2 linked regions of the Roseateles amylovorans genome follow. The protein of the gene in region 2 interacts with the protein of the main gene of each other region in a pairwise test. Links are inferred from orthologs where the notes say so. Each region holds a gene or a part of one and is shown on either strand. Other genes may lie near its edges.

Region 1 (2,952 bases), 350 kb from region 2 along the record:
GGCTGCGGCCCGGCGGCTGGTTGCTGCTGGAGCACGGCTGGGATCAGGCAGAGACGGTCGCCGAACGGCTCTGTCAACGGGGTTTCCAGGCGGTGTCCAGCCGCCGCGACCTGGGCGGACAGCTCCGCACGACGGGCGGATGCTGGCCCGGCTGAACGACTGGATACCTTCTCGGCGGGTGATTTACACCCGTTCCATATCGCTTCGGTAAAACCGCAACAGCAGCCGCACACCCGTCGACTTCGGGCTACCCAAGCCCCAGGGTCCCGCGTAGCATGATTCGATCGGGCCGATGATTCGCATCAGCCCTCGACTGGGAGACCTGCAATGCGCGCCGCACATCTGCCCCTGCGCCTGGCCGTGGTCCTGGCCGGTATCACCTTGGCCGGATCGGCGTGGGCCGAGCAGGGGCTGCAGCTCAAATCGAAAGCGTTCAGCAGCTGGCAAGCCCGGCTGCAGCTCAGCCAGAGCCTGGACGATGTCAACGCCAGCTACGACGCCCGCCGCGGCAGCCGCGTGCTCAGCGCCAATCTGCTGGGCGACTATTACCTGACCGGTTCCGGCCTCGGCCGCGACACCCGCGGTGGCCTGCGCGCCACCGGCGGGTTGATGCTCGGTCCGATGTCGCTGGTGCAGAGCAGCTCCGGCCTGGCGCTGGGTCGCGGGTCGACGCTGACCTCCTACTTTTCTGTCGGCCAGCGCGGCCTGAGCCTGCTGGCCGCGCCGGAGCGCGAGAACAGCCTGCCGATGTCGTCCTATGTCGGCGTCGGCTACACCAGCTATTCGCTGCGGGGCGGCTGGGGTTTCAGCGCCGACCTGGGCGTGCTGGCCAACAACACCCCCGCCCTGCGCCTGGGCAACAGCCTGCCGCAGGACGACACCAGCCGCGACATGCGCTTCAAGCCGGTGCTGCAATTCGGCGTCAGCTACAGCTTCTGAACGGCGTCCTGCCTGCCTGCTCGGCGTCGGCCTGCCGGCTGAGCTGGGCTGGGCTGGGCTGGCCTGGACTGGGCTTGGATGGCATCGCATCCATGCGGCTGACCGCCAACGTGAGCGCCTACGCACACGCGTGAGAGACGCCATCGGCCACGCACGCGAATCTTTCGGGCCGCACCCACCACTGACCTCGCGCCCCAGCGAGTGACTTCATCCGGTGGGCCGGTTTTCTGAGGGAATCTGCCTGCCTGCGCACGGCCTTGGCGACTGTCTGATAATCGCGGCATGTCCGGCGCACCGCGGCAGTCGCCTGCCGTTCGCGCCCCTGACGCATTCAACACAAGACAAGGATCACCGCCATGAGCGACGTTCAGCAACGCATCGACGACCTGGTCAAGAACAACCGCGTGATGCTCTTCATGAAGGGCACCGCCCAGTTTCCGATGTGCGGCTTTTCCGGCCGCGCCATCCAGATCCTGAAGGCCAGCGGCGCGTCCGATGTGAAAACCTTCAATGTGCTGGAAGACGAAGGCGTGCGCCAGGGCATCAAGGATTACGCCAACTGGCCCACCATCCCGCAGCTTTATGTCGACGGCGAATTCGTCGGCGGCTCCGACATCATGATGGAGATGTATGAGAGCGGCGAGCTGCAACAGCTGCTGACCAAGTCCTGATGACCAGCGGGGCGCGTCCTCGCCTGGTGGTCGGCATCACCGGCGCAACCGGTGCGGCCTACGGCGTGCAGTTGATTCGGCGCGCCCGCATGCTCGGCGCCGAGACCCACCTGATCCTCAGCCCGGCCGGCGTGCTCAATGCCCACCATGAGCTAGGCATGGGGCGCGACGCGCTGGAGCGGGAGGCGGATCGCTCCTACGCTCCCGGCGATGTCGGTGCCTGCGTGGCCAGCGGCAGTTTCCGCACCGCCGCCATGGTGGTCGCCCCCTGCTCCATGCGCACCCTGGCCGCGATCGCGAACGGACTGTCGGACAACTTGATGACCCGGGCCGCCGATGTGACGCTCAAGGAGCGTCGGCGCTTGATCCTGATGGTGCGCGAGACGCCGTTCAACCTGGCCCACCTGCGCAACATGACGTCGGTGACCGAGATGGGCGGCATCATCTTCCCGCCGCTGCCGGCGCTCTATCTGAAGCCGCAATCGATCGATGAGATGGTCGCGGAGACCGTCGAGCGGGTGCTGGAGATGGCGCAGTTGCCGGGCGCGGAGCCCCAGTCCTGGCAAGGCTTGCGGCCCTCGTCCACGTCCTGAACGCGGGAGCGCCGGCGTGACAGCGGGCGGCCGTTGAGCGGTCGCCCCTCCATCGTTCAGGTCTCGCCGGGCATCAACCAGCGTTTGCGTGCCCCCATGACCGCATTGGGATACTCCGGTCGACCCCGGCTGCCGTTGTAGCGACCGAGGGCGAGGTAGAGGTTGCCCTTCTCGATGTCCAGGTAGTGCCGCATGATCACGCAGCCGAAGCGCAGATTGGTCTGCATGTGGAACAGCCGTGAGGCTTGTCCGTCCCCAATCAGCCGCGCCCAGAACGGCATCACCTGCATGTAGCCACGCGCGCCCGCGCTGCTGATCACGTATTTGCGGAAGCCGCTTTCCACCTGGATCAGGCCCATCACCAAGGCAGGCTCCAGACCGGATCGCGCGCTTTCATACCAAACGGCTTCCAGGAACTCGATGCGGGTCTGGGTTTCGCTCTTCTGGCGCTTCAGCCGCTCGCTCATTTCGCCCAGCCAGCGCAGATAGGCCAGCCGCGCTTCAATGCCACTGAACGTCGGCTTGGGCGGAGCGCCGTAGGCAATCGCGGCGGAGAGCGCGGACCGCACCGAATCTGCCAGCGGCTCTTCCACCTGCGCACCGGCCCAGGCGCGGCGAGGCGCCAGGCCACAGCCGGCCGCCAGGCCCGCCAGCATCAGCCTGCGACGACCAAGGCCGGTGGGCATCGCCGCCGCAGGGGCGTTCTCAGATGAAGAAGGGACCACATCAGCGGCCCAGGTGCGAAACAG
Region 2 (4,323 bases):
GCTGGATCGTTTCTGGAAGTCGTAAACGCCCAGTGGCGACGAGAACCGCGCGGTGCCGGAAGTCGGCAGCACATGGTTGGGACCGGCGCAATAGTCGCCCAGCGACTCGCTGGTGAACGCACCGAGGAAGATCGCCCCGGCATGGCGCAGCAGCGGCTCCCAGCGGTGCGGCTCGTTGCTGGAGACTTCCAGGTGCTCCGGCGCGATGCGGTTGCTGATCTCGCAGGCCTCGTCCATCGAGCGGGTGTGGATCAGCGCGCCGCGCCCTTCCAGCGAGGCGCGGATCACGTCGCGCCGGGGCATGTCGGGCAGCAGCCGCTCGATCGACGACCGCACCTGGGCGATGTAGTCCGCGTCCGGGCAGAGCAGGATGCTCTGCGCCAGTTCGTCGTGCTCGGCCTGGCTGAAGAGGTCCATCGCCACCCAGTCCGGCGGAGTGGTGCCGTCGGCCAGCACCAGGATCTCGCTGGGGCCGGCGATCATGTCGATGCCGACCTGGCCGAACACATGCTTTTTCGCGCTGGCGACATAGGCATTGCCGGGGCCGGTGATCTTGTCGACACGGGGCACGGTGGCTGTGCCGTAGGCCAATGCGGCCACTGCCTGTGCGCCGCCGACGGTGAAGGCGCGATGCACGCCCGCCACATAGGCGGCGGCCAGCACCAGCGGATTCTTCTCACCGCGCGGCGTGGGCACGACCATGACGATCTCCGGCACGCCGGCGACCTGCGCGGGGATGGCATTCATCAGCACGCTGGACGGGTAGGCCGCCTTGCCGCCCGGCACATAGATGCCGACGCGGTCCAGCGGCGTGACCTTCTGGCCCAGCAGCGTGCCGTCTTCGTCGTGATAGCTCCAGCTCTCGCCGCAGGCCTTCTTCTGGCGCTCGTGGTAGCGGCGAACACGCTCGGCGGCCTGCGTCAGGGCGTGCGACTGCGCCTCGGGCAAGCCGTCGAAGGCGGCCTTCAGCTCTTCACGGGTGAGTTCCAGCTCAGCCATCGAGCCGGCCTGCAGGCCGTCGAAGCGGGCGGTGTAGGCGAGCACGGCGGCGTCGCCCCGTTGGCGAACATCGGCCAGGATCTCGGCAACGCGGGTTTCGATGGCCGCATCCGTCTCGGCGGACCAGTGCAGCACACGCTTGAATTCGGCCTCGAAGTCCGCGTCGGCGGTACGGAGGGTACGCAGGTTGAGCATCGGGCGCTCCTGATCAGGCGGCAACGGGGGACGACGGAATCGCCGAGGCGATCGCATCGATCAAGGGCTTGAGCGTCTCGCGCTTGAGCTTGAGCGCGGCCTGGTTGACCACCAGCCGCGACGAGATCTCCATGATCCGCTCCACCTCCACCAGCCGGTTGGCCTTGAGGGTGCTGCCGGTGGAGACCAGGTCGACGATGGCATCGGCCAGGCCGGTCAGCGGCGCCAGCTCCATCGAGCCGTAGAGCTTGATCAGGTCGACGTGAACGCCCTTGTCCGCGAAATGCTGGCGGGCGATGCCGGTGTACTTGGTGGCGACCCGGATGCGGGAGCCCTGGCGCACGGCATGTTCGTAGTCGAAGTCATTGCGCACGGCCACGCTCATGCGGCAGGCCGCGATGCGCAGGTCCAGCGGCTGATACAGGCCGGCGCCGCCGTGCTCGATCAGCACGTCCCGGCCGGCCACGCCAATGTCGGCGCCGCCGTATTCCACATAGGTGGGCACGTCGGTGGCGCGCACCAGCACGACGCGCACGGCGTCCTGGTTGGTCGGCAGGATGAGTTTGCGGGAGCTGTCCGGATCTTCCAGCACGCGGATGCCAGCAGCGGCCAGCAGCGGCAGGGTCTCTTCGAAGATGCGGCCCTTGGAGAGTGCCAGGGTGATCATGCGGTGTCCTCGTGAACGTATCGGTTCAGCGGGACGGCAGCGGGATCACCGGACGGCGCCACACCGCCACCCGCTGCAAAGCTGGGTGGCTGTCAGGAATGGTGATGCAGGTCGGTGCCCTGCTGCGCCCATTCGGTGGGCGTCAGGGTCTTCATGGACAGCGCGTGGATCTGCTCGCGCATCCGGTCGCCCAGCGCCTGGTACACGCGCTGATGACGCTTGACCCGGCTCAGGCCATCGAACTCGGCCGACACGATGGTGGCGAAGAAATGACGGCCATCGCCCTCGACCTGCAGCTCGGTGCAGGCCAAGCCTTGGGCGATGTAGCTTTGAACTTCGGTGGGGGTCGGGTCGGCCATGATGGCGGCGATTGTATCGTCGAGGGTGAGCCGTAGGCGCCCGGGGGATTTGGCAGCGCGGGCCGGATCACTACGGATCGTCGCGGGCGGGCCCGCTTGCGCGCCGTTGGCCCTGGCAGCGGAGGCCGTCGCCGCGGGCGGTCGCGAGCCTCGTCGCCGCAAAGACAAACGCCGCCTGTCGGCGGCGTTTGGCAGCGTTCAGCGGCGTTCTTCGACACCCTTCGGCGATCGGGCGGCGGGCTTACTTGCTGGCGGCCTTGCCCGTCACCTTGGCGCGGCCGGCGGCGGTGGGATAGGCATTCATGACGCGCACCGGGTCGGCGCTGGCCAGGAATTCGCCGTACTGGGCCTGAGCGCAGGCCACGGGCTGGCCGTCCTTGGCTTCGCCGCGGTACTGTCCTTTGCTGTAGACGAAGCGGTACTCGTTGGACTGGGCCGGCGCGTCGAAGCTGACGGCATGCTGGGCGGCGCATTCGGCGCGCAGCGATTGGGCTTCGCTGTTTTCCGCCGCGGCGTGCGCCAGCGGAGCGATCAGGGCCAGGACGGCAGCAGCGGCGGTGGTGCTCAGGACGTGCTTCATTCGGACAGCTCCCTCAGAGGAACGGGTGACAAGATATCCCTAGCTTATAGGGTTGCTTTTTGCATCGCCATCCGCGTTTGCGGGGGCCGCTTCCGCACAAATTCAGGGTTTGTGCCGATCGGCCAGGTCGCGCGTGCTGCTAACGACGCCGTGCGACGTTCAACGCGGTGGACTGCCCGACTCCGAACCGCCTGCGGCCAGTGTGGCCGTGGTGGCCGTGGTGGCTGATGTGGGCTGACCGCTCGACGATGCAGACGGTGCCTGGTATTGCTCGACCAGCTTGAACAGATGCTCGCGCGATGCCGGCTCCAGATAGGGCAGCAACAGGCCGAGCACATGAAAGGCGCCGCGCATCAGTGCCTCGCCGGCGCGGTCGGGCTCCAGCGCATTGCGGGGGTCGCGGACATATTCATAGCTCAGCCAGTAGCTGAGCAGCACCACCATCGCATTGGCCGTGGGCACGGCCTCGCGGACCTGCATGGTGAGCGCGCCGCCGGCCTGCAAGCCGCCCAGGATGGCCGCCATGGCCTGGTTCTTCTGGGCCAGCACGTTCTGGAAATGGGTCTCCAGCTTGCGGTTCTTGGAGAGCAGGTCGTTGAGGTCGCGGTACAGGAACCGGTGCTGCCAGATCAGCTCGAAGAGCATGTGGAAGAACAGCCAGGCGTCCTCCACATTGCGCACGTTGTCGGAGGCGCCCAGCAGCTCGGAGAGCGCGCGCTCGTAGCGGCCGAACAGCGCGTTGATCAGCTCGTCCTTGGCCGGGTAGTGGTAGTAGAGGTTGCCGGGCGAGATGCCGAGTTCGGCCGAAATCAGCGTGGTGGAGACGTTCGGTTCGCCAAAGCGGTTGAACAGATCCAGGGTGACTTCGAGGATTCGTTCGGCGGTGCGTCGCGGCTTCTTGGTGGCCATGGGCTTGTGTGCGGATATGCAGCGATTCTGTCATCAAGATCGGGCATTTCCAGCGTGATGCCTCGATGAACCGTGACAAGCGTACCGGCCATTGCCCAGGTCCGTGACGAGCGCGCGACGGCAAAGCCCCGGGCCCACACGGTTCAAGGCGGCTGCCTACAATCGCCGCCCATGCTTGCAAGCCCCCCTACCTCGCCGGCCGCCTCCAGCGCGCCGGCTGGCGGTCCGCCCGCCCTTCGCTTCCATCAAGTCAGCAAGACCTACCGCGCCGGCCAGGTGAAGGCGCTGGATCAGGTCAGCTTCGACATCCAACCCGGTGAATTCTTCGGCCTGCTCGGACCCAACGGTGCGGGCAAGACCAGCCTGATCAGCATCCTGGGCGGCCTGTCGCGGGCCAGCGGCGGTGCGGTGTCGGTGCTCGGTCACGATGTGGTGAACGACTATGCCGAGGCCCGCAAGAAGCTGGGCATCGTGCCGCAGGAGCTGGTGTTCGATCCCTTCTTCAGCGTGCGCGAGACCTTGCGCATCCAGAGCGGCTACTTCGGCGTACGGAACAACGACGACTGGATTGATGAGCTGCTGCTCAACCTCGGACTGGCGGACAAGGCCCACTT

The links. Proteins that work in one complex are often made in the same cells at the same time.
Region 1: the proteins of N4261_RS21215 (region 2) and grxD interact in binary tests that used the Escherichia coli proteins (3 or more experiments, as listed by UniProt). The link is inferred for Roseateles amylovorans from one-to-one orthologs.

What each region holds. Positions count from the first base shown.
Region 1 is NZ_CP104562.2:5,470,826-5,473,777, forward strand. It holds grxD (Grx4 family monothiol glutaredoxin), read left to right. Parts: upstream 1-1,295; coding sequence 1,296-1,610; downstream 1,611-2,952. Other genes in the region: prmC (peptide chain release factor N(5)-glutamine methyltransferase), read left to right, coding at 1-155; N4261_RS22685 (hypothetical protein), read left to right, coding at 328-939; N4261_RS22695 (UbiX family flavin prenyltransferase), read left to right, coding at 1,610-2,203; N4261_RS22700 (lytic transglycosylase domain-containing protein), read right to left, coding at 2,260-2,889. UniProt on the Escherichia coli protein: Monothiol glutaredoxin involved in the biogenesis of iron-sulfur clusters.
Region 2 is NZ_CP104562.2:5,122,598-5,126,920, forward strand. Bases 588-3,509 are described here. They hold N4261_RS21215 (BolA family protein), read right to left. Parts: upstream 2,221-3,509; coding sequence 1,954-2,220; downstream 588-1,953. Other genes in these bases: hisD (histidinol dehydrogenase), read right to left, coding at 588-1,194; hisG (ATP phosphoribosyltransferase), read right to left, coding at 1,208-1,861; N4261_RS21220 (hypothetical protein), read right to left, coding at 2,462-2,800; N4261_RS21225 (TetR/AcrR family transcriptional regulator), read right to left, coding at 2,960-3,509. Also shown: more of hisD, read right to left, coding at 1-587; more of N4261_RS21225, read right to left, coding at 3,510-3,709; N4261_RS21230 (ABC transporter ATP-binding protein), read left to right, coding at 3,881-4,323. UniProt on the Escherichia coli protein: Involved in cell resistance against acid stress.